DNA from 2 places in the Methylobacterium sp. Leaf469 genome. Region 1 is predicted to be linked to the other one. Evidence: predicted binding sites of a transcription regulator. Region 1 holds the regulator's gene; the other holds the start of a gene.

Evidence for each region. The regulator PhoB, encoded in region 1, activates phosphate uptake and scavenging genes when phosphate is short. The targets are predictions, from matches to a motif close to TGTCATNNANCTGTCAT.
Region 2: ASG60_RS00800 (ceramide glucosyltransferase) is a predicted target of PhoB. The motif match lies at 4,097-4,113, and genes of this name have one in related genera.

The regions. Positions count from the first base shown of each region.
Region 1 covers NZ_LMRE01000001.1:661,784-676,988, reverse strand. Annotated here, with positions in the region: gene ftsZ (cell division protein FtsZ) at 1-1,697, shown strand, start outside; gene lpxC (UDP-3-O-acyl-N-acetylglucosamine deacetylase) at 2,019-2,966, shown strand; gene ASG60_RS03220 (outer membrane protein assembly factor BamD) at 3,212-4,090, shown strand; gene ASG60_RS03215 (CatB-related O-acetyltransferase) at 4,357-5,163, shown strand; gene ASG60_RS21750 (glycosyltransferase family 2 protein) at 5,176-6,360, shown strand; gene recN (DNA repair protein RecN) at 6,552-8,219, shown strand; gene ASG60_RS03200 (hypothetical protein) at 8,343-8,552, shown strand; gene ASG60_RS03195 (hypothetical protein) at 8,574-8,843, opposite strand; gene pstS (phosphate ABC transporter substrate-binding protein PstS) at 9,110-10,150, shown strand; gene pstC (phosphate ABC transporter permease subunit PstC) at 10,299-11,273, shown strand; gene pstA (phosphate ABC transporter permease PstA) at 11,294-12,184, shown strand; gene pstB (phosphate ABC transporter ATP-binding protein PstB) at 12,235-13,053, shown strand; gene phoU (phosphate signaling complex protein PhoU) at 13,148-13,888, shown strand; gene phoB (phosphate regulon transcriptional regulator PhoB) at 13,989-14,690, shown strand; gene ASG60_RS03160 (GcrA family cell cycle regulator) at 14,757-15,205, opposite strand, start outside.
Region 2 covers NZ_LMRE01000001.1:176,845-192,049, reverse strand. Annotated here, with positions in the region: gene ASG60_RS00830 (carbon-nitrogen hydrolase family protein) at 1-319, shown strand, start outside; gene ASG60_RS00825 (DUF1178 family protein) at 339-815, shown strand; gene ASG60_RS00820 (disulfide bond formation protein B) at 821-1,309, opposite strand; gene ASG60_RS00815 (YqaA family protein) at 1,311-1,892, opposite strand; tRNA gene ASG60_RS00810 (tRNA-Leu) at 2,039-2,123, shown strand; gene ASG60_RS00805 (glutamine amidotransferase) at 2,127-2,828, opposite strand; gene ASG60_RS00800 (ceramide glucosyltransferase) at 2,867-4,024, opposite strand; gene ASG60_RS00795 (histone deacetylase) at 4,184-5,089, shown strand; gene ASG60_RS00790 (TetR/AcrR family transcriptional regulator) at 5,093-5,671, opposite strand; gene ASG60_RS00785 (efflux RND transporter periplasmic adaptor subunit) at 5,898-6,923, shown strand; gene ASG60_RS00780 (efflux RND transporter periplasmic adaptor subunit) at 6,920-8,002, shown strand; gene ASG60_RS00775 (efflux RND transporter permease subunit) at 8,027-11,119, shown strand; gene tsaA (tRNA (N6-threonylcarbamoyladenosine(37)-N6)-methyltransferase TrmO) at 11,134-11,625, opposite strand; gene ASG60_RS00765 (AMP nucleosidase) at 11,775-13,244, shown strand; gene ASG60_RS00760 (CHASE3 domain-containing protein) at 13,581-15,205, shown strand, end outside.

The DNA.
Region 1 (15,205 bases):
GTGGAGCCGGCGGCAACGCCGTCAACAACATGATCGAATCCGGCCTGCTCGGCTGCGAGTTCGTCGTCGCCAACACGGATGCCCAGGCCCTCACCTCCTCCAAGGCCGAGCGCGTGATCCAGATGGGTCTCGGCGTGACGCAGGGGCTCGGCGCCGGCTCGCACCCGGAGGTCGGCTCGGCCGCCGCCGACGAGGTCATCGACGAGATCCGCGACCAGCTGTCCGGCGCCCACATGTGCTTCATCACCGCCGGCATGGGCGGCGGCACCGGCACCGGTGCAGCCCCCGTCATCGCCCGCGCCGCCCGCGACATGGGCATCCTCACCGTCGGCGTCGTCACCAAGCCCTTCCAGTTCGAGGGCGTGCGCCGGATGCGCACGGCGGAGGCCGGCATCCAGGAGCTCCAGGCCGCCGTCGACACGCTCATCGTGATCCCGAACCAGAACCTGTTCCGGGTCGCCAACGAGAAGACCACCTTCGCCGACGCCTTCGCCATGGCCGACCAGGTGCTCTACTCGGGCGTCGCCTGCATCACCGACCTCATGGTCAAGGAAGGCCTCATCAACCTCGACTTCGCCGACGTCCGCGCGATCATGCGCGGCATGGGCAAGGCCATGATGGGCACCGGCGAGGCCTCTGGCGAGAACCGCGCCAACCGGGCGGCGGAAGCGGCCATCGCCAACCCGCTCCTCGACGACGTGTCGATGAAGGGCGCCCGCGGCCTGCTGATCTCCATCACGGGCGGCAACGACCTCACCCTCTACGAGCTCGACGAGGCCGCCACCCGCATCCGCGAGGAGGTCGACTCGGACGCCAACATCATCCTCGGCGCCACCTTCGACGAGAGCCTCGACGGCATCATCCGCGTCTCCGTGGTCGCTACCGGCATCGAGCCGGCCCTGATCACGGCCCATTCGCAGAACAACCCCGAGATCCAGCAGACCGAGCAGCGGATCGCCGAGGTGGCCGAGCGGCTTCGGGCGGAAGCGAGGGCCCGGGCGGCGCAGCCCGCCACCACCTTTCGCGCCCCCGGACAAGACCAGCCCCTGACCGCTCCCGCGGCCGCCCCGGTCGCCGCCCCCGTCGCTCCGGCGCCGGTCCAGGCTCCGCGCCCCGCCCTGCCGGAGGCCATGGCCCCCGTCGAGCCGGTGCGGATGGAGATGGCCCCCGTCATCCGCGACGAGGTCGTGCTGACCCAGACCCAGCCCCGCGCCGCCATGGCGTACGAGCCGGCCCCTCTGCCGCTGCCGGAGCCGGCTCCCCTCCAGGCCGCCGGCCCGTTCGTGCCGCCGCGCCCGGCCGTTGCCGTCGCCCGCGCGCCGCGCATGCCGCAGATCCAGGACCTGCCGATGCCGGCCCAGGCCCAGCTCCGCGCCAGCCGCGGCGAAGAGCCGGCGGAGCCCGCCGCCGATACCAAGCGGATGACGCTCCTGCGCCGCCTCGCCACCGTCGGCTTCGGCGGACGCCGCGAGGAGGCCGAGGCCGCCCCCGTGCCGGTGCCGGTGCGCGCTCCGGCCAGCCCGGTGCCGCAGGCCCCCGCCGATTACGCCAAGCGGGCGCCCGCGCCCGCCGCCCAGGGCTACCGCCCGGCCCAGGGCAACCTCGACCCGCAGGGCCGGGTACAGGCCCCGCAGGCCCGGATGATGGACGACGATCAGCTCGAGATCCCGGCCTTCCTCCGCCGCCAGGCCAACTGAACGTCCCGGACGGGGCCCATCTCCGTCCGGCCTGATGTGTTTTTGCAACGCACCCGGGGTCTTGCGACCTCGGGTGACGTGCGTGGTCAAGCGATTGATTGCGCAGAGGTTTTTCGATCGCTCTCCAAACGCTGCATTGTAACACAGCGTAAGAATCCGTGATTTGGTCCCGGTTTGGGGCGGGGCTATACGAATTTTGGAACGAAAAGCGCGGCGGTTTCGCCGCCCGCGCTCGCGGGGCTTCAAGCAGCGGACGGATCACGGGAACGACTTGCCTCCCTCGAAGGAGGCCTGCGTTCGATCACGGCCGAGGGCTATGGAATGCGAACGAACCATCAAACGACACTTAAGGCACCGGCCACCCTCAGGGGGATCGGCGTGCATTCCGGGAACCCGGCGGAGATCACCCTCCACCCCGCGCCGGCGAACCACGGAATCGCGTTCCTCCGCACCGGCATGCCCACCGGCAACGATCGCCTCATCAAAGCCCACCACGCCTGCGTGTCCGCCACCGAACTCTGCACCGTCATCGGCGATGTCCAGACGGGCGCCGTGGCCACCATCGAGCACCTGATGTCCGCCCTCTACGGGGTCGGGCTCGACAACGTCCTCGTCGAGATCGACGGCCCCGAGATGCCGATCCTCGACGGCAGCGCCCGTCCCTTCGTGCAGGCCATCGACGCCGTCGGCCTCACCACCTGCGGCGCCGCCCGGCGCTGGATCAAGGTTCTGCGCCCCGTCCGCATCGAGGTGGACCGCGCTTTCGCCGAACTCCGCCCCATCGACCGCGGCTTCCGCCTCGACGTGGAGATCGATTTCGAGAATCCGGTGATCGGCCGCAGCCGCAAGGCCATGGACCTCACCCCCTCCGCCTATCGCCGCGAGATCGCGGGCGCGCGCACCTTCGGGATGATGCGCGACGTCGAACGCTACTGGAAGGCCGGGTTTGCCCTGGGCGCCTCCCTCGAGAACACCGTCGCGGTGGGCGAGACGGCGGTCGTGAACCCCGAGGGCCTGCGCTACGCCGACGAGTTCGTCCGCCACAAGTTCCTCGACGCCGTCGGCGACCTCGCGCTTGCCGGCCTGCCGCTCCAGGGCGCCTACCGCTCCTATTGCGGCGGCCACCGCATGAACGTCGGCGTGCTGACCGCCCTGTTCTCCGACCGGGCCAACTACGCCATCGTCGAAGCCGCCAGCCCGCGCCGCGAGACCAGCCTCGCCGAATTCGGCAACAGCCTCGGCCTCGCCGCCTTCGCGGGCGAACTCTGACATCGGGATCTGTAGCGGGCCCGCAACATCCGGTCCGCAAATCGGTGGGCTCAGGGCAAAGGCCGGGTCGGCCGCCGTTTTCACGCCCAAATCGCGCGCCACGGTGAATCGTCCGTGAAACGGGGCAAGGTCCGCTGGGCAACGCAGCCGGACCGTGGCATCACGCCGTCAGCCACGCGACCGACACCTGTGATGGCTTGACGACGCGCGTCCCAAGCGGGCCGCCTGTTGGGGGAAGTACCGGAATGCGCCTCACTCATCCGAACCGCGGTGCGATGGCGGCCGTGCTTCTCACGCTCTGCGGCGTGGGCCTCGGCGGCTGCGACGCCCTCGATTCGATCAACCCCTTCGCTGAGAAGTACAAGCCGGAAGTCGTGCCGGATGTTCCTGCCGACAAGCTCTACAGCGACGGCCTGGCGCGGATGGAGGACAAGGACTACGAGGGCGCCTCGAAGAAATTCGGCGAGCTCGACAAGGCCTACAGCTATTCCGACTGGTCGCGCCGCGCGCTGCTGATGACGGCCTACTCGAACTACGAGGGCCAGAAGTACGACGACGCCATCTCGGCCTCGAAGCGCTACCTCCAGCGCCACCCGGCGAGCAAGGACGCGGCCTACGCCCAGTACCTGATGGCGATGTCGCACTACAAGCAGATCCCCGACGTGACCCGCGATCAGGATCGCTCGGAGAAGGCGCTCGCCGGACTGCAGGAGCTCGTCCAGAAGTATCCGACCTCGGAATACGCGACCGACGCCAAGGCCAAGATCCAGATCACCCGCGACCAGCTCGCCGGCAAGGAGATGGAGGTCGGCCGCTTCTACCTCGAGCGTCGCAACTTCCCCGCCGCCATCAACCGCTTCCGCGATGTGGTGAGCAAGTACCAGACGACCCGCCACGCGGAGGAAGCCCTGGAGCGCCTCGTCGAGGCCTATATGGCGCTCGGCATCACCGCCGAGGCGCAGACAGCCGCCGCCGTGCTGGGCCACAACTTCCCCGACAGCCCCTGGTACAAGGACGCCTTCGCGCTCCTGCAGAACGGCGGCCTGGAGCCGCGCGAGGAAAAGTCCTCGTGGCTGAGCAAGGTCTATCGCGGCGTCGTCGGCCGGACCGCCGAAGCGCAGTGACCTGAGCCAGCGGCCCCGCTCGGGGCCGCCGTTCGACCGCCCGACCCAGGTAGGAGGGGGGGGCTTCCAGTTCGAAGTTACCGCGGTTTCCGAGGCGGACCATACCACCGCCGATCATCGACTTTGTATCACCTTTTCCGAAAGCGGAGATCCACCGCTTGGGTCCATGTTCTCTGCTTTTGGAGCGACGTCACCGCCTCATGCTCGTACGCAGAACGACCCGGCTGTTGCGGAAGGTCGGCATCCTCCCTCCGATTCATCGACCGATGCCGACGCCGGTTTCGGTCCCGATCGATGACGCTCCTGCACCCGTTCAGCCGCGGATGACGGCGGATGGTCGCTACGTCATAACTGCCGAACTCAAGGCGACGCTGAATGCACGCGGCGTCGATTCCGCGCCGCCGCCGGACGGCCGGGTGCTTCCGCCCAACAGCGTCTTCGAGCCGCCCTGCTCCCTGCAGTGGATGGATATCCTAGGCCGGATTTCCGTGGGCAGCTTCAGCTACGGCGTCTCCGGTCACTTCAACAACGTCACGATTGGGCGGTACGTCTCCATCGGCGACGAGGTCCAGATGGGACGGGGCGATCACTCGATCGATTGGCTGAGCACCTCGCCTTTCTTCTATCTGCACGAGACGATCATTCCAGTCGGTCGCGACTTCGCAGACGCCGACGCCTACCATGCGTTCGATCCGGACACGGCCGGAAGCGCGGGGTTCGTTCAAGGCAGTACCATCGTGATTGGGAACGACGTCTGGATCGGCCACCGTGCCTATGTCCGGCCCGGCGTGACCATCGGAACGGGCGCGATCATTGGTGCCTACGCGGTGGTGAGCCGTGATGTTCCGCCGTATGCCATCGTCGTGGGGAATCCGGGCCGGGTCGTCCGCTACCGCTTCGATGAGGCGCTCATCGCGCGTCTGCTCGCCTCGAATTGGTGGACGCTCGCGCCGTGGCAGCTGAAGGGGATCGATGTGTCGCGCCCCGCCGAATCCATCGATGCAATTGAGCGCCGCGTTGCGGAGTCGGAGCCTTACAAGCCGGATCCCATTCATCTGGTTGATTTGGTCTAGCGACTGCCATCGATGGACCTGCAGCGCTGGACGTTCCATGCTTGGCAGCGCATACGAGGCTTTGCTGCTAGGCCGCGGTTCCACGATACCTATCAGTATCTCCTAGAGCGTCCTGAGGAGCGGCACTTCGACCGCTGCGGCTCGGACCTGCGGCACGAGACCCCGTTCTTCTCGAAACGCGTCTACGAGAACAGCCGCCGGAAACGCTTTTTTTCACGCCGGGACGCATATCGGGATTGGCTCGCCGTCGGTCGCACCCGCGGGCTCGAATTCGGCGCAGGGTTGAATACCTATCTAAAAGTCGTTCTTAAGATAAAGGATGACGCGTATTTGCTGCCGAAATGGATGGACTACTATAGTCGTCTCGTTGGGTGGCATAATATCATCGTCATGGACTGTGGGTCGAGAGATGAGGCGTATCTGAGCCTGCTTGCGGAATATAGAGAACGAGTTTTGCTGTTCTCATATCCACATTACTACGACAATCTGCACGACGTTGCGTTCAATTTGAATTTCTATCGATTTGTATCACGAAGCTGCAAGTATCTTTGTGTGGTCGATGCGGACGAGTTCGTGTTCGGCTACCGGGACGGGACCATCGGGGGGGACAATCTACTCTCGATTCTGTCGGAGGGCGATGAGCCAATCTATCCGGGCACCTGGTATCAGAACATCGCCGCGCCGGCGGAGCGATCCGATGACCGTGCGTGGCAAGGACCGCTGCGCTTCGATGTCTCACGGGATGCGATCGCGGCCGGGACCTTCAACGGAAAGGCGATCGTGCGTTCGAACATCTGCCCCGATCTCACCCATGTCGGTCACAATCTCCACGTTGGGGACGTTGCCGCGCGCATCCGGCCGGACGCGTGCGGCCGGATCGGGGTGCTCCATGTCTCGAATCTTGGCTCCACGCAGGCCAGAATGCGAGTTCTCAGGCACCTGAAGGCCAAGGGTTTGGTTCCGTCGGACATGCCCTCCGACTCCGTCGCGGATTTTCTTGCCGAAGCGATCGCGCGAGGGTCGATCGCTCAAGGCGATCGGCATTACGCGGACCAATTCCTGCGAGCCGGTGAGGTCGCGGCCGCACCGGGGCCCACCTTCGAAACGGATCTGATCGCCCGCTCGGTTCGCGAGAGGAATCCGGACTTCCAGCGACAGATCGAAGCGTTCGATTTCGCTGCGCTGCTTCCCCACTGATCACTTGAGCGGAACGGGCGCCAAGGATGCCCAACTGCATTTTGCGCGTGAACCCGGGAAGCGTTATGGCTAAGAGTGCCCCTGACAGAATCCGTACCTGACGCCGTCCCTCGACCGGACATCACGGTGCGTTGGGACGCAGGTATCCGGTGGAGAGGACCCGTCCCAGTGGAGAGGACCCGCGCCGCAGCATGCTGAGCCAGCTCGCGATCCGCGACATCGTCCTCATCGACAAGCTCGACCTGAACTTTCGCGAGGGCCTCAGCGTCCTGACCGGCGAGACGGGGGCGGGCAAGTCGATCCTGCTCGACGCCTTCGCCCTGGCGCTCGGCGGACGCGGCGACGGCCGGCTCGTGCGCCACGGCGAGGCGCAGGGCGCCGTGACCGCCGTGTTCGACATCGGCCTCGACCACCCCGCCCGGGCGCTGGCCGCGCAGGCCGACCTCGACACCGAGGGCGATCTCATCCTGCGCCGCATCCAGATGGCCGACGGCCGCACCCGGGCCTTCGTCAACGACCAGCCCGTGGGCGTGCAGGTCCTGCGCGCCATCGGCCTCGCCCTCGTGGAGATCCACGGCCAGCACGACGATCGCGCGCTCGCCGATCCGGGGACGCATCGCGCCATCCTCGACGCCTTCGGTGGCCTCCAGGCGCCCCTCGGTCAGGTGAGCGAGGCCGCCAAGCGCGTACGCGCCGCCCGCGCCAGCCTCGCCGAGCACCGGGCCCGGGTGGAGGCCGCGCGCAAGGAGGTCGACTTCCTGCGCCACGCCGTGGACGAGTTGGAGACCCTCGATCCGAAGGCCGGGGAGGAGACGGCCCTGGCCGAGCGCCGCACGGTGATGCAGCAGGGCGAGAAGGTCGCCCGTGAACTCAACGAGGCCATCGAGGCGTCGGGTGGTCCGGGCGTCGCCCACCTCTCTTCCGCCCTGCGCAAGCTCGAGCGCCGGGCCGGACAGTTGCCCGCCCTGGTCGAGCCCTGCGTCGCCGCCCTCGATGCCGCCCTGACGGCCCTCGACGAGGCCCATACGGTTCTGGACGCCGCCTTGCGCGAGGCCGAGTTCGACCCGCGCGAGTTGGAGCGGGTCGAGGAGCGGCTGTTCGCGCTCCGCGCCGCATCGCGAAAGTACGACGTGCCCGTGGACGATCTCGCGGCGCTGCGCGAGCGCTACGCGTCGGACGTCGCCGCCATCGATGCCGGCGAGGAGGCCCTCGGCGGCCTGGAAAAGACCCTGGCGGGGGCCGAGGCCGCCTACGCCAAGGCGGCGACGAAGCTCACCGAGGGGCGCCGCAAGGCGGCCAAGGCCCTCGACGCGGCGGTGAAGGGCGAATTGCCGCCGCTCAAGCTCGAACGCGCCCGCTTCATCACCGAGATCAGCACCGACCCGGACTCGCGGGATGCCGCGGGCTACGACCGCGTCGAGTTCTGGGCGCAGACCAATCCGGGCACCCGGCCCGGGCCGATGATGAAGGTCGCGTCCGGCGGCGAGCTGTCGCGCTTCATGCTCGCCCTCAAGGTCGTACTCGCCGACAAGGGCTCGGCGCCGACCCTGATCTTCGACGAGATCGACACCGGCGTCGGCGGGGCCGTGGCCGACGCCATCGGCGCCCGCCTGGGGCGCCTCGCCACCCGGGTTCAGGTGGTGGCCGTCACCCACGCGCCTCAGGTGGCCGCCCGGGCCGAGACCCATTTCCTCATCGCCAAGGACCCGGTGAAGGGCAGCGACCGGGTTGCCACCCGGGTCGCGTCCCTGGCCGCCCCGGCCCGGCGCGAGGAGATCGCCCGGATGCTCGCCGGCGCCACCGTGACCGACGAGGCCCGCGCCGCGGCCGCCCGCCTGCTTCAATCGGCGGATGCGTGATGCACCTGGGACACGGACAGCGTTAAGATTTTGTTTACCATGATCGCGGACTCTCACGTGGTGACGGGCACGCGCCTGATTCGGCGTCGGCGTTGAACATCGCTCGAGACGAGGGACTGCGACGTGGACCAGAGAATCACCGGAATGGGCATGGACCACGAACACGACGGGGACGCGCATCCCACGCTGACCGACGAGACGCGCTACCGCCTCGGCAACGCCCTGCGCTCCCTCTACGAGGAGACCTGCGACACGCTGCCGATCCCCGACAGCCAGATCGACCTCCTCCTGCGCCTGCGCCACAAGGAGCGCGACCGCCGCCGGATGGACTGAACGTCCCCGGACTGCGCGGGCCTACCAGCGCCGCGCGCCCGGCTGTCGCCGATATTCCGCCGCCCGGATCAGGGTGAGCACCCGATCGAGGTCGAGCAGGGCTTCGCGCTCCTCGGTGCCGGCCTGCGCGATCGCCTCCGCATTCGTACCGAATTGCTGCTGCTGCTGAACGAGGACGAGCCTGCGCTCCAGGGCCTCGCGCTGCACGTGGAGGTCGAGGAACGCGCCCTCGCCCGGATCGCCCACCGGATCGCCGCCCGACGGCGCCTCTTCGCGGTCCGCTTCGTTCATCGCCATCGTTTCCCCCGAGCCGCATCGTGCCACCACACGGCGCCAAGACACGGTGCTGAGCGCAGGTGTTGCCAACGCACGAAGTCCAAGGACCGTGCCATTCCGCCGCGCCGCCGCGGGGAATGGGCGGGCGCTGTCATCCGTATGTCACGTCGTGGTCATAGAGCCGCACCATCGGGCGGCTAACGGGTCGTGGCGGATCGAGGGCGCGCGGATCGCGCGGGCCCTTCGGTCCCCCCTCCCGCTCGACAGACACGGAGAGCCTCGTGAAACCCTTCGCCTACGCGCTTGCCCTCGGGCTCGCGACCGCCCAGCTCGCCACCTCCGCCCTGGCTGCCGACATCACGGGTGCTGGCGCAACCTTCCCGTTCCCGGTCTATTCCAAGTGGGCCGAGGCCTACCGCAAGGAAAGCGGCATGGGCCTGAACTACCAGTCCATCGGCTCGGGCGGCGGCATCAAGCAGATCCAGGCCAAGACCGTCGATTTCGGCGCCACCGACGCGCCCCTGAAGGGACCGGCCCTCGAGAAGGACGGCCTCGTCCAGTTCCCCACCGTGATGGGCGGCGTCGTCCCCGTGGTGAACATCCCGGGCGTCGAGCCGGGCAAGCTCAAGCTCACCGGCGAGATCGTCGCCGACATCTATGCCGGCAAGATCGCCAAATGGTCGGATGCCCGCATCACCAAGCTCAACGAAGGTGTGAAGCTCCCTGACGCCAACATCACCCCGGTCTACCGCTCGGATGCGTCCGGCACGACCAACATCTTCACCACCTACCTCTCCCAGGTCTCCGAGCCCTGGAAGAAGGAGTTCGGTGCCGCCACCACGGTGAGCTGGCCCGTGGGCCAGGGCGGCAAGGGCAACGAGGGCGTCACCGCCACCGTCAAGCAGGTCCCCAACGCCATCGGCTACGTCGAGTCCGCCTACGCCAAGCAGAACAAGCTCAGCCACACCCTGCTCCAGAACAAGGCCGGCAAGTTCCCGCAGCCCGACGACAAGGCGTTCCAGGCCGCAGCCGCCAGCGCCGACTGGAAGTCCGCCCCCGGTTTCGGCATCTCGCTGACCGACCAGGCCGGCGAGGACGCCTGGCCGATCACCGCCGCGACCTTCATCCTCGTCTACCGCGAGCCGGCCGACGCGGCCAAGACCGCCGACGTGCTCAAGTTCTTCGACTGGGCCTATAAGAACGGCGACAAGCTCGCCGTTGACCTCGACTACGTGCCGCTGCCCGACAACGTCGTCGGCCTGATCCACGAGGCCTGGAAGACCATCAAGACCAAGGATGGCAAGCCCGTCTACAACAACTGAGCCCTCCTCCACGGAGGACAGGTGATCCATCGACGGGCCCGGTGCATGCGCCGGGCCCGTCTCATGGGCGAAAGTGGGCCCGGCGACGGTGGGCTCGCGTCGGGGCACGCCGCGCTGTAGACGCCGCAGAGAGAAGAGACGATTTCGGATGGGCGCCTTGACTGAACAGATCTCCCTGACGCGGACCGCCGCTCCGACCCGGCGCAAGCCCGGCGGCCTCGGCGACACCCTGTTTCGGACCGCCTCCTACGCCTCGGCGATCCTCGTCCTCCTCGTTCTCTTCGGCATCCTCGCCTCCATCGCGTATGGCGGCTGGCCGGCCTTCGCCGAGTTCGGCCCCGGCTTCATCACCTCGAGCGCCTGGAACATCGGCCAGGAGCAATACGGTGCCTTCGTCGCCATCGTGGGCACCCTGGCCTCGGCGATCCTCGCTCTCCTCATCGGCGTGCCGCTGTCCCTCGGCATCGCCATCTACCTGACGCAGCTCTGCCCCGGCTGGGCGCGCAAGCCCGTGGCGATGACCATCGAGCTCCTCGCCTCGGTGCCGAGCATCATCTACGGCATGTGGGGCCTGTTCATCTTCGCGCCCCTGTTCGCCCGCTTCGTGCAGATGCCGGTGTCGAACCTCGTGGAGGGGATGCCCATCGTCGGCACCCTGTTCTACGCCCGCGTGCCCTCGGGCGTCGGCATCCTCACCGCCGGCATCATCCTCGCCATCATGATCGTGCCGTTCGTGGCCTCGATCACCCGCGACATGCTCGACCAGATCCCGACGGTGCTGCGCGAGAGCGCCTACGGCATCGGCTGCACCACCTGGGAGGTGGTGCGGCACGTCCTCGTGCCCCAGGCCTCGGTCTCGATCATCGGCGCGATCATGCTCGGCCTCGGCCGCGCCCTCGGCGAGACCATGGCGGTGACCTTCGTCATCGGCAACGCCAACCGCCTCTCGGCCTCGGTGTTCGATCCGGGCTCCACCATCGCGTCCCGCATCGCCAACGAGTTCAACGAGGCTGACGGCCTGCAGCTGAACTCCCTGATGGCGCTCGGCTGCATCCTGTTCGTCATCACCTTCCTCGTCCTGATCGTCGCCCGCCTGCTCGTCCGGCGCGTGAAGGTCGCTTGAGTCCGGCCGGAGACACCACCATGGACGCGCTCAACACCGTCACCGCCGCGCCGCCCCTCCAGGCGAGCCGGGTCCGCTCGGGACGCCGGGTCGCCGACAAGCTGCTCATCGGCGCCAGCACGGTCGCGACCCTCATCGGCATCCTCGTGCTCGGCTCGATCCTGGCCATGCTGATCATCGAGGGCGTGAAGGGGTTCTCGCCGCTCCTCTTCACCGAGCCGACGCCCGGGCCCGGCTCCGAGGGCGGCGGCATCGCCAACGCGATCCTCGGCAGTCTGGTGATGACCTTCCTGGGCATCCTGGTCGCGACGCCGGTGGGCGTCATGGCCGGCACCTTCCTCGCGGAGTACGGCCGCAACTCGAAGCTCGCCGACCTCATCCGCTTCCTCAACGACATCCTGCTCTCGGCACCCTCCATCCTCATCGGCCTGTTCGTCTACACCCTGATGGTGCGGCCCATGGGGAGCTACTCGGGCTGGGCCGGCGCCGTGGCGCTCGCCATCATCGCCACCCCGGTCATCGTCCGCACCACCGAGGACATGCTGCGCCTCGTGCCCTCGACCCTGCGCGAGGCCGGCGCGGCGCTCGGGGCCCCGCCCTCCAAGGTGATCACCGCCATCACGTGGCGCGGGGCCTCCGCCGGCATCGTCACCGGCATCATCCTGGCGCTCGCCCGCATCGCCGGCGAGACCGCGCCGCTCCTGTTCACGGCGCTCAACAACAACAGCTGGTTCTCACCCAACCTCATGGGCGGCGTGCCGAACCTGCCGGTGATGATCTACCAGTTCGCCCTCTCGCCCTACGGCAACTGGCAGCAGCTCGCCTGGGCCGGCGCCCTCCTGATCACCGTCACGATCCTCGCCCTCTCGATCGTGGCCCGCTTCGTCATCAAGAGCGAGCGCGCGCGCTGATCCGCGCCCCGTTCGCCCCGCCCCCGTTCGACCTGAAGGACCCGCAACCGATGAACGCCGCCAACGGGATCACCTCCGCGCAGCTCACCGGCCGCCACAAGGCGGACGAGAGTTCCCCCGTCCGCATCGCCGTGAAGGATCTGAACTTCTACTACGGCACCTTCCACGGCCTGAAATCCGTGAACCTCAACTTCCACGACCGGCAGGTCACCGCACTCATCGGTCCGTCGGGCTGCGGGAAATCGACCCTGCTGCGCACCTTCAACCGCATCTACAGCCTCTACCCCGACCAGCGCGCCGAAGGGGAGATCCTGCTCGACGGCCAGAACGTCCTCGACGCCAGGGTCGACCTGAACGAGCTGCGCTCGCGCATCGGCATGGTGTTCCAGAAGCCGACGCCGTTCCCGATGTCGATCTACGACAACGTCGCCTTCGGCCTGCGCCTCTACGAGAAGCTGCCGAAAGCCGATCTCGACGTGCGCGTGGAGGAGTCCCTGCGCAAGGCCGCCCTGTGGGACGAGGTGAAGGACAAGCTCAAGCAGTCCGGCATGGGCCTCTCGGGCGGCCAGCAGCAGCGCCTGTGCATCGCCCGCACGGTGGCGCAGCGCCCCGAGGTGATCCTGTTCGACGAGCCGACCTCGGCCCTCGACCCGATCTCGACGGGCCGCATCGAAGAGCTCATCGAGCAGCTGCGGTCCGAATTCACCATCGTCATCGTCACGCACAACATGCAGCAGGCGGCGCGCATCTCGCAGTTCACGGCGTTCATGTATCTCGGCGAACTCGTCGAGTTCGGTCCGACCACGCGGATCTTCATGAACCCCGAGAAGCGCCAGACCCAGGACTACATCACCGGCCGCTTCGGCTGATTTCTTGGGAGAGGGGGCGGCTCCTCCGCCGCAGCCCGCCCCACCCCGCCCTGTGGCAGGTTTCCCCGAACGAGACCTGACCGAGGAGTGCGACATGCCCGACCACATCGTCAGTTCCTACGACACCGACCTCGAAGACCTGCGGCGGTCCATCTCCGAGATGGGCGGCATCGCCGAGAAGATGATGACGGAGGCGAGCGACGCCCTCGTGCGCCGCGACGTGCCCCTGGCCCAGGCGGTCATCGCCGCCGATCACCGCCTCGACACCCTGCAGCGCGAGATCGAGGAGCGCTCGATCCTGCTCATCGCCCGGCGCCAGCCCATGGCCATCGACCTGCGCGAGACCGTGTCGGCGATCCGGGTCTCGAACGACCTCGAGCGCATCGGCGATCTCGCCAAGAACGTCGCCAAGCGCGTGGTGGCGATCGCGGACCAGATCCAGCCGCAGAAGATCGTCATCGGCGTCCAGCACATGAGCGACTTGGTGCAGGAGCAGCTCAAGGACGTCCTCGACGCCTATGCCAGCCGCGACACCAAGGCGGCCCTCGACGTGTGGGAGCGCGACGACGCCATCGACGCCCTGTACAACTCGCTGTTTCGCGAGCTCCTGACCTACATGATGGAGGATCCGCGCAACATCTCGTTCTGTACGCACCTGCTGTTCGTCGCCAAGAACATCGAGCGTATCGGCGACCACACCACCAACATCGCCGAGACGATTCACTACCTCGTCACCGGCGCCAACAGCCTGGCGGAGAGCGATCGTCCCAAGAACGACGCCTCGAACTACGCCACGGTGGACATGCCGCCCCTCGGCCTGACCACGGGGGCCTGAGGGGAGCCCTCGTCGAGGGCGCGAAAGACCAAGGGTTCGAGCCCTGCCCGCCCCGCCATGGGTCGGGCAGGGTTCCGGGCCGCATGAGCGGGCGGTTGTGATGAGTACGCGGATCCTCATCGTCGAGGACGAGGAGGCCCTGACCCTCCTGTTGCGCTATAATCTTGAGGCCGAAGGGTTCGAGGTCGATTCCGCCGCGCGCGGCGACGAGGCCGACCTGCGGATGCAGGAGCAGGTGCCCGACCTCGTGCTGCTCGACTGGATGCTGCCCGGCCTGTCGGGGATCGAGCTGTGCCGCCGGATCCGGGCGCGCCGGGAGACCGAGCGCCTGCCGGTGATCATGCTGACGGCCCGGGGCGAGGAGGGCGACCGCATCCGTGGCCTCGGCACCGGGGCCGACGACTATATCGTCAAGCCGTTCTCCGTGCCGGAACTGCTCGCCCGCGTGCGCGCGCTCCTGCGCCGGGCCAAGCCGGCCCACGTGGCCAACCTGCTGGTGGCCGGCGACATCGAGCTCGACCGTCTCAGCCACCGCATCCGCCGCGAGGGCCGCGAGATCCATCTCGGTCCGACGGAGTTCAAGCTCCTCGAATTCCTCATGCGCAGTCCCGGGCGCGTGTTCTCGCGCGAGCAGCTGCTCGACGGCGTCTGGGGGCACGACGTCTACATTGACGAGCGTACCGTGGACGTGCACGTCGGGCGTTTGCGCAAGGCCCTGAACCGGCCCCGGCAGAGCGACCCGATCCGCACGGTCCGGGGCTCGGGCTACTCGTTCGACGAGATGTTCGCCGGCACCGAGTGACGCGCCGGCCGCAAGCGCGGAGCGTGACCCGCTCGGATTCCCGGCGGCACGACGATCGCGATCGCCTCAGCGAAATCCGCCGACCCTGCGGTCGCGCTTGCGCTCGGCCGCCGGCTGGTAGGCGATCTGGGCGTGGTGGGTGCAGTAGGGCAGGCCGGTGATGGCGCGGTCGCCGCAATAGTGGAAATCGGGCGACGTCGGGTCCCCGAGGGGCCAGCGACACATGGATTCGCGCAGATCCATGATCGTGACCCTGCGCGAGGCCGCCAAGCCCACGGCCTCGATCCGGGCCACGGGCACCGGCGCGGCGCGCGTATCCGCGGGAGCGGGCTGCATCGCGACGACGGATCCGGCCTCGACCGCCGCGGTTCCGGACGGTTCGCTGTCCCGGCCCACGGTCCCGAGCATGGGGGCATCGATCCCGAGCCCTTGGATTTCGGTGTCCCGATGCCCGGTCTCGTGGTCCGCGGATTCCGGTTGTCCGGGCTCCTGGCCCGCGCCCTCGCGGGCCGGCT
Region 2 (15,205 bases), 480 kb from region 1:
CCTCACGGCGCCGGCGTGTTTCACCCAGCAGACCGGCGAGGCCCATTGGCACGTGCTGCACCGGGCCCGCGCCATCGAGACGGGATCGTTCATGATCTCGGCGGCGCAGGGCGGCCATCACGAGGACGGGCGGGACACCTACGGCCACTCGCTCATCGTCGATCCCTGGGGCAAGGTTCTGGCCGATGCCGGCGGGAACGAGCCCGGGGTGATCCTGGCGGAGATCGACCTGTCCCGCGTCACCGACGCCCGTGCGCGGATTCCGGCCCTCCTGCACGCCCGGCCGTTCACCGTGGAGCGGATCGGGCATTCCGCCTGATCCCGACCCGAGTCCGCCCATGATCCGGTATACCCTCGTCTGCGATGGCAGCCACGCCTTCGAGAGTTGGTTTCCGTCGAGCGAATCCTACGACGACCAGGCCGCGCGTGGGCTGGTGGCGTGTCCGGTCTGCGGATCCGCGCGGGTGGCCAAGGGAATGATGGCCCCGGCCATCGCCCGCACCGATCGTGCGGTGGCTCGCAGTCCCGCTGCCGATGTGCCCGAGGTGGCGCCAGTCCCCGCTCCTGCGCCGACACCCGTGTTCTCGGAGCCCGAACAGCGCGTTCGCGCACTCATGCGAGCCGTGCGCGAGCACGTCACCAGCACGGCCGACGATGTCGGCACGGCGTTTCCCGAGGAGGCGCGCCGGATGCACTACGGCGAGAGCCCGACCCGCCCGATCTACGGCGAAGCCAGCCTCAAGGAAGCTCGAGCCCTCGTCGAAGAGGGTATCGAGGTGGCGCCCCTGCCGCCGGCCCCCGACGACCGGCACTGACCCCATCAGCGCTTCGCGGCGGCCGTGCCCGAAATGGACGCGAGGACGAACGCCACCACGGCGTTCCAGCCGGCGAGCGAGACGCCCAGGAACCGCCAAGCGGCGGTGGAGCAATCGGCCACCCGCGTGGTCTCGAGGGTCGCGCGGAAATCCGTGACCGTGGCGGGTGCCGCCCCGGTACCCCCGCCGCAATCCGTCGGACCGGCCCAGAGCGCCCACTCGGCGCCGGCGTGATAGACGCTCAACCCGGCGCCGTAGAGCAGCCCGAGGGCGGCCAGGCCCAGGGCAACGCGGCTCAGGCGTTCCGGAAGCACGAGGGCGAGGATCCCGAGGGGGATCGCCGCGTAGTACGGAATGCGCTCCTCGAGGCAGAGCTTGCACGGCACGTAGCCAAGCACGAACTGGAAATAGAGCGCCGCCGCCAGGGTCACCACCGCGCCGACGGCGAGGATCAGGGCGCTCCGGCGCAGGCGCAGCAGGGTCGCGTAGTTCATCTTACAGAAGCACCTTGAACAGGACGAAGCCGAGGATGATCACCGCGACCGCGATGGCTGCGACGACGTTGAGGTGCCGGTCGAGCACCCCGCGGATCTGAACGCCGTAGCGCCCGAGAAGTCCCGCCAGGAGGAAGAAGCGCGCGCCCCGGGTGACGAGGGACAGAACCACGAACCAGAACAGGTCGTAATGGGCGAAACCCGAGGTGATGGTCACGAGCTTGAATGGGATCGGGGTCAGCCCCTTCAGCAGGATCACCCAATGGCCGTACTCGGCGTAGGACGCCTGGAACGTCGCGGCCTTCTCGGACAGGCCATAGACCCGGAACACCCATTGGCCGACGGAATCGAACAGCAGGGCGCCGATGGCGTAGCCGAGCACGCCGCCGGCCACCGAGGTCAGGGTGGTGATGAGGGCGTAGAACCACACCCGGTCGGGCCGGCTCACCGCCATGGGCACCATCATCACGTCGGGCGGTACCGGGAAGAACGAGCTCTCGGCGAACGACACCGCGCCCAGCGCCCACGGCGCCGACGGCTTGCCCGCGAGCGCGAGGATCCATTCGTACAGGCGGCGGATCATGGACGGATCATGGGCTTGGCGGAATCCGGATGGATGGGGTGGAAAAGCACTGCCCTTTGAGCATAGGCCAAAGGGCGTGGCGAGCACGCGGCCGTGGAAAATCGCCACTGGCTTGAATCACGAAGGTGTGCCATGAGGCGTGCATCGCGGGCGTGGTGGAATTGGTAGACGCGCCGGACTCAAAATCCGGTTCCGCAAGGAGTGTCGGTTCGATTCCGACCGCCCGCACCATCGTCACGCTCCGGTCTCCAGAAATCGCCTGATCCAGCCGCCGAGGCGTGGTCCGTCGTTGGCTCGCGCCAGCGAGGCGAGGGCTGCTGCGTGCACCGCCGGCTCGTGCGGTACCGCAGGGCTGTGGCCGGCGACGAGGGCTAGGGCGTAGTCGGACGCGAATTCCGGGTGGACCTGGAACGAGATTGCGCGCCGGTCGCGGTAATTGAGGATGCCGTACGGCGTGAAGCTGCTGCCCGCGAGGGTCAGGGTGCCGGGCGGCGGCTCCAGAACCTGATCCTGATGGATCGCCGGGACGGCGATTTCGGTGACGTCGTCCATCCAAGCGGCACGAGCCCGGACCCGGTAGGTGTGCAGGCCGATGCCCCAGCCCTTGGGCGATTTCGCCACCCGCCCGCCGAAGGCGGCGGCCATGACCTGATGACCGAAGCAGATGCCCACCAGCGGCGTTTCGGGCGGCACCGTGCGCAGGAACCCGATGAGGGCGGCGATCCAGGGCAGCGGTTCGTAGACGCCCGCCGGGGACCCGGTGATGAGGTAGGCGTCCTGCTCCGAGGGGCCCGCCGGAAGGGTCCCACGCGCGACGGCATAGTGCGTATAGGCATGGCCGGGCCCGACGAGATCGGCCACCATCCGCCCGTAGGACGGGTAGCGGTCACTCAGGCGCTCGGGCGGATCGCCGGTCTCGAGGATGCCGATCTTCATGACGGGCGGCTTACCAGGGCGCCGGCCGCACCGGAAGCTCAGGCCGCCGTCACCCGGGTGCTCAGGCGGGCCGGTGCCTTCGGTCGGATATCCATGGGGTTGCCGCGCCAGAGAACCGCGCCCCGCATCCAGGCGCCGATCCAGATCACCGGGAAGACGGCGTCGCGGACGAGGAAGGCGAGGAGAAGGCGCGGGCCACGATACCATCCAGCTCGAACCGCGAGGCCGTACTCCGCGCTGTACCAGAGGGTGGCCAGAGCGCACAGCCAACCCGCGAGGGTCGTCGATGGAACCGACAGGAGGGCGATGCCGAAGGGCAGGACCGGACCGGTGCCGATCTCGGGTGCGAAGAACGCCGGAAAGGTGACGCGGCGCAGGCGCGCCCAGCGCAACTGGCGCGCCCAGACTTCGGCGGGCTTTCGCCGCCCCAGGGGCTGCTCGAACGGGCTCGCCACGAGATGGACCCGGGCGCCGGCCGCCCGCACGAGCTTCGTCGCCGCCGCGTCCTCGGCGATCTCGGCCGCGAGGGCGCGGATGCCGCCGCGGGCTTCCAGGAACGGCTTGTGCCACAGCATGCTCTTGCCCTGGGCGAAGCCGAGGCCCACGGCCTCGCCTGCATATTGCCAGCGGGCCTGGAGGGTGTTGAGGAACGCGCATTCGATCTCGGCGCAGAAGCCGTCCGGCCGGGCCCCGATGGGCGTCGAGCAGACGAGGCCGGTGTCGTGACGCCATGCCGACTGGAGCCGCTGGAGATAATCCGGTGGCATCAGGACGTTGGAATCGGCCAACACCACCCAGTCGTGACGCGCCGCCTCCCAGCCGCGGACGCAATTGTTGAGCTTCGGATTGTCGCTGATCCGCTCGTCGCCGACGATGAGGCGGGACGGAATCTCCGGGTGAGCGGCCATCAGGCGGTGGAGCAGGGGCACGATGGGGTCGGCCCGGTCGGCCACGCAGAAGATGAGTTCGTAGTCAGGATGCTCGAGGCGAAAGCCCCGGGTGAGCATTTCCTCGCTGAAGGCCTCGAGGCCGCAGACCGGGCGCACCAGGGAGATCGGCGCTTTCGTGGGGAAGATCGAGGCGCCGCGCCGTCCCCCGAGACGCAGACCCGCCAGCCCGAGGCTGGCGAGGTTGATCAGCGTCAGGGCGAGACACAAGATCAGGGCAAGGTCCGTTCCGGTCCAGGCGTCCATCATGTCCGGGTCTCCCGCGCCGAGGCCGACATCGTGCCGCGCCCCGGTCGTCCGAACGGCCCTAACAGCCCCTCGGCTTCAGTCGTATGACAAGGTCTGCGGGATGGGCGGCGTGGGGGCGGGAATGCGGGGGATGGTCCACGGAGCGGAGGCCGCGGGGGCGTGACGGTCCCGCCCATCGTCTATCACCCGGACTATCAGGCGAGCCTGCCGGACGGGCACCGCTTCCCCATGGGCAAGTACCGCCGCCTGTCCGAGATCCTCCAGGCGCGGGGCCTCGCGCCGGGGGGATTCGTGCGTCCCGAGCCGGCGGATGTGGATCTTATCGCCGGGGTGCACGACCGGGCCTACGTCGAATCCGTCTTCGCCCACGACGTCCCGCGCGCCGTCGCGCGGGAGATCGGGCTGCCCGTGGAAGCGAGCGTGGTCGCGCGTTCGCGGGCCTCCGTCGCCGGGACCCTGCTGGCGGCGCGACTCGCCCTGGCGCATGGCCTCGCGGGAAGCGCCGCCGGGGGGAGTCACCATGCCCGCCGCAGCGGCGGGGCCGGGTTCTGCATCTTCAACGATGTCGCCATCGCGGCCCGTACCCTTCACCGGGAGGGCACCATCGCCCGCGCCGTGGTGATCGATTGCGACGTGCACCAGGGCGATGGCACCGCCGATTGCCTGTCGGGCACGCCGGACTTGTTCACGTTCTCGCTCCACGCCGAGAGGAACTACCCGGCCCGCAAGATCGCAGGCGACCGCGATGTCGGCCTGCCCGACGGGCTCGAGGACGCGGCATACCTCGCCGCTCTAGGAGCCCATGTCGGCCCCCTCCTCGATGCGCTCGCTCCGGATCTCGTCTTCTACAACGCCGGCGTCGATCCCCACCGCGACGATCGTCTCGGTCGCCTCGCCCTCACGGATGCGGGGCTGTCCGCCCGGGACCGCTTGGTCGTCGCGGCGGCGCGATCCCGCAACATTCCCCTCGTGGCGGTGATCGGCGGCGGCTACGCAACCGATATCGATGCCCTCGCGGCCCGCCATGCCGGGGTGTTCGAGGCCATGGCGGCGCAGGCCGCCTGAGCGTCACGCCCGGTCCGGGTCGCCTTTGGGAAGATCCCGCGCGAATCGCTCCATGGCGTCGAACAATCGAGCCAGATCCGCACCCTCGATGGTGTGGAAGCCGAGCGTCCGCGTCAGGAGCAGGCCGAGCGTCGCGAAGGTCAGCACCGCACCCGCGCCGGGGCAGCGGGCGACGTCTTCCATCTGGGCGAGGCGGTCCTTCAGGAATGTGTTGAAGCCTGCGAAGGCCTCGGGATTCTCCGCCGATGCCAGCAGGAGGGCGCGGGGAAATCCCTCTTCGTCGGCGTAGACCTGCCGGACATGGGCGATGAGCGCCAGGGGGAGGGCGGCCGGACCGGGTCCCTGAGCCGCCTCGTGGGCCGCGATGCTGTCGCGGATCATCCCGAGCTTGCGCTCGGCCAGCGCCTGGATCAGCGCGTCTTTCGAGCCGTAATGATGCAGCACGCCGCCCTTGCTCAGGCCGGCCTCCGCCGCCACCGCATCGATGGTCAGGGTGCGTGTCCCCACGCGGCGGATCAGGCGCTCGGCCGCATCGAGGATGATCGCCGGGCGGTCTTCGCGCCGCGTGCGCGCTTTGGTCATCACGTTCCTATTTTTAAAAACCGTCTGGACGGTCGGTAAGATAGCCGATAAGGATCGCCACCGATAGGGTCGCGAGAGGGACGAGCGGGAAGCGATGACGGATTTTTCACCGATCCGATCCTGGCCGGCTCTTCTCGGCGCGACCCTTTTCGTGACCGTGGCCGTCATTGCCGCAGTTCCCGTCCCCGCGGCGGCCGACGAGAGCGCTCGTTCTGGCGCGGACAGGATGGCCGGCACCGACAGGAGCCAAGAGCTCGCCCTGGTTCGCACGGTGGTGGCCCAGCGCACCACCATCAGTTCGGACCTCATCTTCACCGGGGACATCGAGGCGCAGTCTCAAGTCAACGTCTCGTTCCGCACCGCCGGCAAGATCGCCAGCCGCCTCGTCGAGGTCGGCGATCACATCCGGGCCGATCAGGTTCTGGCGCGCCTCGATCCGCAGGAGCAGCGGGCCAACCTCGACAACGCGAAGGCGGCGCTGACGTCGGCCGAAGCCCTGCTGACGCAGGCCAAGGTCAGCTTCAAGCGCCAGGAAAGCCTGATGGCCGGCGGCTACACCACGCGGCCGAGCTACGACGACGCCGAGCAGCAGTTGCGCACCACGCAGGCGGCGGTGGAATCCGCCAAGGCGGCCCTCGGCACGGCCCAGGAGCAATTTTCCTACACGGATCTCAAGGCCGGGGTCGATGGAATCGTGCTCAGCCGAACCTTCGAGGTCGGCCAAGTGGTCCAGGCCGGCCAGACCGTGATGGTCATGGCGCAGGACGGCCCGCGCGACGCGGTGTTCAACATCTTCGAGGCGGTGCTGGCGGCACCACCCGAAAGCGAGACCGTCGCCGTCGCCCTCCAGGCCGACCCCAAGGTGACGGCGGTGGGCCGCGTGCGCGAAATTTCGCCGAGCGTGGATTCCGCTTCCGGCACCGTGAGGGTCAAGGTCGGGCTCCAAGCGACCCCGCCGGGCATGAGCCTCGGCGCCGTGGTGATCGGCACCGGCAAGTTCCACGCGCGCCAGGCCATCGTCCTGCCGTGGTCGGCCCTCTACCGCTGGCAGGATGGTCCTGCGGTGTGGGTACGTGATCCGAAGGACGGCACCGTGGCGCCGCGCAAGGTCACCCTGGAGCGCTACGCCCCCGATACCATCGCGTTGGCGGGCGGGATCGAGCCCGGCGAGGAAGTGGTCATCGCCGGCATCCAACTGCTCCGACCGGGCCAGGTCGTCGCCGTCGCCCAGACCCTGGGGGTTGCCCCATGAACCATCACCCCGCTCCTGCCGTCGTGGCTTTCCTCGCGGTCCTCGTCTTGGGGGGCTGCAAGCCGGAGCAGGAGGCCGGTCCGGCCCCTGTTCGCCCAGTGCTGACCACCACGGCCAAATCGGTCGCAACGGAAGTCTTCGGCCCCTTCGCGGGGGTCGTGGCACCGCGCTACCAGTCGGAGATCGGCTTCCAGATCGCCGGACGCATGGTGGCCCGCGACGTGACCGTGGGCGATGTCGTGAAGAAAGGGCAGCGCCTCGCCGCCCTCGATCCCGTCGTGCCGCGCTTCGCCCTGACACGTGCGGAGGCGGACCTCGCCGATGCCGAGGCCCAGGCCGAGAATGCCGGCGCGACGGAGAACCGCCGCCGCAAGCTGCTCGCCGGCGGAAACGTCACCCAGGCTCAACTCGACAGCGCGGTCGCCAGCCGCGACACCGCCCAGGCCCGTCTCGCCCAGGCCCAGTCCAGCCTCCAGAAGGCCCGCGACCAGATCGGCTACACCGAACTCCACGCCGATTTCGACGGCGTCGTCACCGTGCGGTCGGCCGAAGTCGGTCAGGTGCTCAGCGCCGGCCAGGCGGTGCTGACCCTCGCTCGCCCCGAGGAGCGCGAGGCGGTGGTCGACATCCCGGAGGACCTCGTCGGCGCCATGCCGAAGGACGCGGTGTTCACCGTCGCCCTCCAGAGCGCACCCGACGTGACGGCCACGGCCAAGGTCCGCGAGACCGCGCCGTTCGCCGACCGTGTCACCCGGACCCGGCGCATCCGCATGACCCTGCTCGCTCCTTCGCCGGCCTTCCGCCTCGGCTCGACCCTCACGGTCTCCCTCTCGCGGAACGTCACGCCCCGCTTCGTCCTGCCGGCGACGGCACTGTTGAATACGGATGGCCAGGATTCGGTCTGGCTCGTGGACGCGAGCGGCAAGACCGTGACCCGCCGTCCCGTCACCGTGACGGGACGGAACGGCAGCCGCGCCACCGTCACACAAGGCCTGGCCGCCGGCGACCGCGTGGTCGTCGCCGGCATCCATTCGCTGAGCGAAGGCCAGGCCGTGCGCCTGCCCGACGCCACGCCGTAACCGGTCGGAAGCGAGACTGACCCCGTGAAGAACTTCAACCTGTCGGAATGGGCCCTGGAGCACCGCTCCTTCGTCTGGTTCCTGATGCTGATCTCGGTGATCGCCGGCGTGCTGGCCTACGAGAAGCTCGGCCGCGAGGAGGACCCGCCCTTCGCCATCAAGACCATGATCGTGCAGGCGCGTTGGCCCGGCGCCACCATCGGCGACACCCTCGATCAGGTGACCGAGCGAATCGAGAAGGAACTGCAGCAGATCGACGCCGTCGATTTCAGCCGCTCCTACACCACGCCCGGCCAGGCCACGGTGTTCGTGCAATTGCGCGAGACTACGCCGCCGAAGACGATTCCGGCGATCTTCTATCAGGTCAGGAAGCGCATCGGCGACATCCAAGGCACGTTCCCGCAGGGAATGCAGGGCCCGTTCTTCAACGACGAGTTCGGTGACGTGTTCGGCAACGTCTACGCCTTCACGGCGGACGGCGTCAGCATGCGCCAGCTCCGCGACTACGTGGAACGGGTGCGCGCTGCGGTGAAGTCGGTGCCCAACGCCGGGAAGATGATCCTCCTCGGTGCCCAGGACGAGGTGATCTACCTCGACTTCTCCGTGCGGAAGCTCGCGGGCCTCGGCCTCGACATGAATTCCGTGATCAGAACCCTGCAATCCCAGAACGCCATCACGCCGTCCGGTGTGATCCAGGCCGGGCCCGAGCGGGTCTCCGTAAGGGTCGGCGGGCAATTCATCTCCGAGGACAGTCTCAGGGCCATCAATCTGCGGGTCAACGACCGTTTCTTCCGCCTGTCGGACGTCGCGGAGATCTCACGCGGCTTCACCGATCCACCGACCGCCCTGTTCCGCTTCAACGGCGAGCCGGCCATCGGTCTCGCCATCGCCATGCAGCCATCGGGTAATCTCCTCACCTTCGGCCACGAGCTCAAGGCTCGCATGCGCAAGCTCGAAGGAGAGTTGCCCGTAGGCGTCGGCATCCATCTCGTGTCGGATCAGCCCAAGATCGTGGAGGAGGCTGTGGGCGGCTTCACCAAGGCCCTGGTGGAGGCGGTGGTCATCGTGCTCGCCGTCAGCTTCGTCAGCCTCGGCTGGCGCGCCGGCCTCGTGGTCTCCCTGTCGATCCCCTTGGTGCTCGCCATCGTGTTCGTGGTGATGCAGGTGATGGGGGTGACCCTCCAGCGCATCTCCCTCGGCGCCCTCATCATCGCCCTCGGATTGCTCGTGGACGACGCGATGATCACCGTCGAGATGATGGTGGCGCGCCTGGAAGTCGGCGACAACCTCAAGAAAGCCGCGACCTTCGCCTACACCTCCACGGCTTTTCCGATGCTCACCGGCACCCTCGTGACCGTGGCGGGCTTCCTGCCCATCGGTTTCAACGGGTCCTCTGCGGGCGAGTACACCTACAGCCTGTTCGTCGTCATAGCCGCGTCGCTCCTCGTCTCCTGGGTGGTGGCGGTGCTGTTCGCGCCCCTCATCGGCGTGAAGCTCCTGCCGGCGACCATGAAGCACAAGGACCACGACAGGCCCGGTCGCCTGATGCGGATGTTCACGGCGGCGCTGCTCGCTGCCATGCGCTGGCGCTGGACCACGGTGGCGGCCTGCATCGGCCTCCTGGCCGCCGCCATCGTCGGCATGGGCCACGTCCAGCAGCAGTTCTTCCCGGCTTCCGACCGGCCCGAACTCCTTGTCGACATGACGCTTCCGCAGAATGCCAGCATCGCCGAGACCAAGGCCCAGATGGACCGCTTCGAGGCGACCCTGAAGGGCGATCCCGAGATCGCGCGCTGGAGTTCCTATGTCGGTCAGGGCGCCGTACGCTTCTACCTGCCCCTCGACCAGCAGCTCGGCAATGCCTTCTTCGGCCAGATCGTCATCGAGACGAAATCCATCGAAGCGCGCGAGCGCATGAAGACGAAGCTCGAGGCGCTGGCCCGAGACCAGTTCGTGGGCACCGACTTCCTCATCCACTCCCTCGACCTCGGCCCGCCCGTGGGGCGTCCGGTGCAGTACCGCCTCAGCGGTCCCGATCTCCAGGCCCTGCGCGGGCATGCCCTCGCGCTCGCCAACATCGTCGGCGGCAATGCCCACCTCAACGTGCCGACCTTCGACTGGAACGAGCCCGGCAAGGTGCTGAAGGTCGACATCATCCAGGACAAGGCGCGCCAGCTCGGGGTGACGTCCGAGGATATCGCCGGGCTGCTCAACGGCATCGTCGGTGGCCGGGCCATCACCCAGGTGCGCGATTCGATCTACCTCGTCGACGTGGTCGGCCGTGCCCAGGCAGTGGAGCGCAACTCCCTCGACACCCTCCAGACCCTGCAGATTCCGCTGGCCAACGGCAGCGTGGTGCCGCTGCTCGCCTTCGCCACCATCGGCTACGAGCTGGAGCAGCCCATCGTCTGGCGCCGGGACCGCTTGCCGACCATCACGGTCCGCGCCTCCATCGCGGACGGCACCCAGCCCCAGACCGTGGTGACCGAGCTCGACAAGAGTATCACCGCCTTCGGAAAGTCGCTCCCCGACGGCTACACCCTCGCGGTGGGCGGCGCCGTGGAGGAGAGCGCCAAGGGCCAGGGGCCCATCGCGGCGGTGGCCCCCGTGATGCTGCTGACCATGGCGGTGTTCCTGATGATCCAGCTGCAGAGCTTCCAGAAGCTGTTTCTCGTCGCGAGCGTGGCGCCCCTCGGGATCATCGGCGTCGCGGCCGCCCTTCTCCTGTTCGACAAGCCCATGGGGTTCGTGGCGATCCTCGGAATCCTCGCCCTCATCGGCATCATCGTGCGCAACTCGGTGATCCTGGTGACCCAGATCGACGAGTACGAGCGCGACGGGCTGGCTCCCTGGGACGCCGTGGTCGACGCCACCTGCCACCGCATGCGTCCGATCCTGCTGACGGCGGCGGCGGCGAGCTTCGGTCTCGTCCCCATCGCCCGCGAGGTTTTCTGGGGGCCGATGGCCTACGCCATGATCGGCGGCATCCTCGCCGCCACCTTCCTGACCCTGTTCTTCCTGCCGGCCCTCTATGTCGGCTGGTACCGGATCAAGGCGCCGCCGAAGGGCACGCCTCGGAAGACGCATGGCGCCGACGGGCAGGTCCACGCCGCCTGAATTCTTCGGTCAGATCAGTCCGCCCCGGCGCGCGCCACCGTCGCGTCGGGACGCGAATCTGTCGAGGCGTAATACGGCTTAATGTCGAGGAGCGGCGTGCCGTCGCGACAATCGAGGCCGCGGACCCTGACATGGACGCCGTCGATCCCGAGGTTCTCCACCACCGACAGGGCGATGGGGTTGGGCCGGGCCGGCGAGCGAAGCGAGAACGTGCCCCGGCTCCCGTCGGCATGGCGCGGGCGCTGGCGGATGATGTCGCGGGCGGCCTCGTCCATCCAGTAAAGCACGATGAGATGGCTCGCGCCGGAGAGGTTCTGCAAGCCGGGGGTATAGGCCGGATCGAGCACCAGGGTGCAGACCGCATCGGTCTGGAGGCCGTTCTTCGGGCAGTCCCAACGTCCGGGCCACGGCGTGCGGATGCGGCCGATGAAGTACACGCCCGCGTCGAAGGCCTCGGGCAGCGGGATGGTGTCCTCTCCGGGACGGCGTTCGGCGGTCTGCGTCATAGGGAAAGGGCTCCGGCTGAACCGGCATGTCGGATGCTTTGGCACCCCACCGCAACCCTGCGGCCGGTCGCGCCACGCGCGGCGGCGGTGTACAGCCCCGTGTGGGGATTCAGCGAGGAGACACCGTGATCCGCGACGAATTGCGACCGATGGAATCCGTATCCGATCCCGAGACCGCCGTGGACCGGCTCGCCGCCCTACACGCCGGGGCCACGGATGCGCTGCAATCGGCGTTGGCCCGTTACCTCGACGGCGGTCCGGCCCCCGACGCGACGGAGCGGCTCCAATTCCGCTACCCCGAGTTGCGCGTCACCTATCAGCCGTCGGGGCCGATGCCGCAGGTCACCCGCGCGACGGCGAAGTTCCAGGCACCGGGCACCTACGCCACGACCGTGACCCAGCCGGGACATTTTCGCGGGTATCTCCTCGAACAGCTGACGCCGCTGGTCCGCGACTACGGCGCGAGCCTCGAAGTCGGCTTGAGCGCGCAGGAAATCCCGTATCCCTACGTCCTCGAGCCCGGCCTCGATCTCGGGCGAAGCGGAGTCACGCCCCGCGATCTCGCCACCTACTTTCCCGTCCCCCTTCTGTCCGTGGTGGGCGACGAGATCGCCGACGGCCTGTGGCAGGACGCGCCCGACGCGCCGCGCCCCCTGGCCCTGTTCGATGCGATCCGGACCGACTATTCCCTGCGCCGCCTCGTTCACTACACCGGCAGCGACTGGGGCGACGTGCAGCCCTGGATCCTGTTGACGAACTACCATCGCTACGTCGACGGTTTCATCCGCCACGGCCTCGAACGCCTCGCGCGCGGCGACGACGGCTTCGAGCGGATGATCCTGCCCGGCGGCATCTCTGTTTCGCAGGGGGAGGCGGCGTCCGTCGATCCGACGGCGCTCATCGCCGCATCGCCCTGGCACAAGTACCAGATGCCCGCCTATCACCTTGTGGCGCGCGGACCCGACGGCAGCCAGCAGGGCACGACCCTGGTCAATATCGGCGTCGGTCCGTCCAACGCGAAGACCATCACCGATCACCTCGCGGTGCTGCGCCCGCATTGCTGGCTCATGGTCGGCCATTGCGGAGGTCTGCGCCAGTCGCAGACCATCGGCGACTACGTGCTCGCTCATGGCTATCTGCGCCGTGACCGGATCCTCGACGAGCTGGTCCCGCCCGATGTGCCGGTGCCGGCGCTCGCCGAAGTGCAACTCGCCCTCCAGGCCGCGGCCGCCAGCGTCACCGGGGAGGCCAGCGACGCTCTCAAGCGCCGCCTTCGCACCGGCACCGTGGTGACCTACGACGACCGGAACTGGGAACTGCGCTTCTCCCAGGAGCGGCGGCGGATCAACCTGTCGCGCGCCATCGGCGTCGACATGGAGAGCGGCACCGTCGCGGCCCAGGGCTACCGCCTGCGGGTCCCCTACGGCACCCTGCTGTGCGTGTCGGACAAGCCGCTCCACGGCGAGATCAAGCTGCCGGGCGCCGCCAACGCCTTCTACGAGCGTGCCGTCGCCGAGCACCTCCTCATCGGTCTCTCGGCCCTCGATATCCTGCGCGCCGACCGTCACGGCCTGCATTCGCGCAAGCTGCGGAGCTTCGACGAACCGCCGTTCCGCTAGAGCTGCGCTCGACCACGTTGGGCCGGGACACATCGCGAGGCCTGTGTTTTGGCGCGCTTTTTTCCGCCGAACCGGCATCCACTTCGGCGGAGAGCGCCCTCGTGCACCCACGATCGTGCCGGATCGGCGCCGGCCCGAAGCGCTTGCCTGCGGGTGGTTCGCGCAGCGACGCGCCTGCGCTTCTTTAACAAACTTTAGGACGGTTCACCGTTTGGTGAGGCAGGGGTGCGATTGCCGAGGAACCCCATTCTCCCACGGTGCCCGAGACTCGGTGCCGGGGAGGACCTCACCAAGGCAAGTGTCATGTTGGCGCGAATTCGTAACCTCAGAATCGCAATGAAGATCGGCGCGGCCCTCGCGCTGATCGTCCTCGTCGCCGTCGCCTCATCCGTCATGACGCTGCGCAACATGGCTGTCGTCTCGGAAACGGGCCGTTGGGCGGAGCACACCCACGCGGTCCTGGGCGAGATCAGCCGCCTCACCGGTGCGATGGTCGATCGGGAAACCGGCGTCCGCGGCTTCCTCATCTCGGGCGATGACGCGTTCCTGGCCCCCTTCACCGCCGGGACCCGGACGTTCGAGGCTTCCCTGGCCTCGGCCCGCACGCTCACCGCCGACAACGCAGCGCAACAGGAGCGCCTGGGTACGCTCGGTGACCTGGCGCGTCGGTGGCACGACGAGGTCGCCCAGCGCGAGATCCGACTGATGCGCGATCCTGCGACGCGGGAGGAGGCGCGCGGGCTCGAAGCCTCCGGGATCGGCAAGGCAGGCATGGATGCGTTTCGCGCCAAGGCCACGGAAATCGCCGGGGTGGAGTCGGCGCTACTCAAGATTCGCGCCGAGGAGGCCGTTCGGGCGAGCGATGCCGCCTGGCTCACCAGCGTGCTCGGTTTGGCCGGCATGGTGCTCATCGCCGGGTTGGCCCTGGTGCTGCTCCAGATCGGCATCGGCCGCCCCATCGACGGCATGACGCGCACCATGAGCCGCCTTGCCGGCAACGATCTCACCGTCGCTGTTCCGGGGCTCGGGCAGCGCGACGAGATCGGCGCGATGGCGCAGGCCGTGTCCGTCTTCAAGGACACCATGATCCGGACGCGTCAGCTCGAAGCGGACGCCGAGCTGGCCCGCGCCGGGGTCGAAGCCCAGCGCAAGGCCGCCATGCGCGAACTCGCCGAGTCCTTCGAGGGTGCCGTCGGCGGCATCATCACCGCCGTGTCGTCGGCCTCCACGGAACTGCAGGCCACCGCACAGTCCATGACCGTGACGGCCTCGCAGACGAGCAGCCAATCGAATCAGGTGGCCGTCGCCGCCGATCTCGCCGCCACCAACGTCACGATGGTGGCCGCCGCCGCCGAGGAACTCGGAGCGTCCGTGCAGGAGATCGGTCGCCAGGCCGATTCGGCCGCAAGCCTCGCGAGCGGTGCGGTGGAGCAGGCGGCCGAGACTGCGGGTCTGGTCGCGGCCCTGAGCCGGGGCGCCGCCAAGATCGGCGATGTCGTCGGTCTGATCACCACCATCGCGGGCCAGACCAACCTGTTGGCGCTCAACGCCACCATCGAGGCGGCGCGCGCAGGCGAGGCCGGACGGGGCTTCGCCGTCGTCGCCACAGAAGTGAAGGAACTCGCCGGTCAGACGGCGCGGGCCACGGAGGAGATCACGCGCCAGATCGGCGAGATCCAGGCCGCCACCCATCAGGCCGTCTCGGCCATCGACGGCATCGCCGGTCGCGTCCGCGAGATGAGTTCCGTGGCGACTACCATCGCCGCCGCCGTCGAGGAGCAGGGCGCCGCGACCCAGGAGATCGTGCGCAACGTGGCCCAGGCCGCCGTCGGCACCAACGAGGTCACCGCCAATATCGGTGGCGTCGCGACGGCCGCTGCCGGCACGGGCGAGGCCGCCGGCCACGTGCTCACCGCCGCCTCGGACCTCTCGCGCCAGAGCGAGCATCTCGGCTCGGAAGT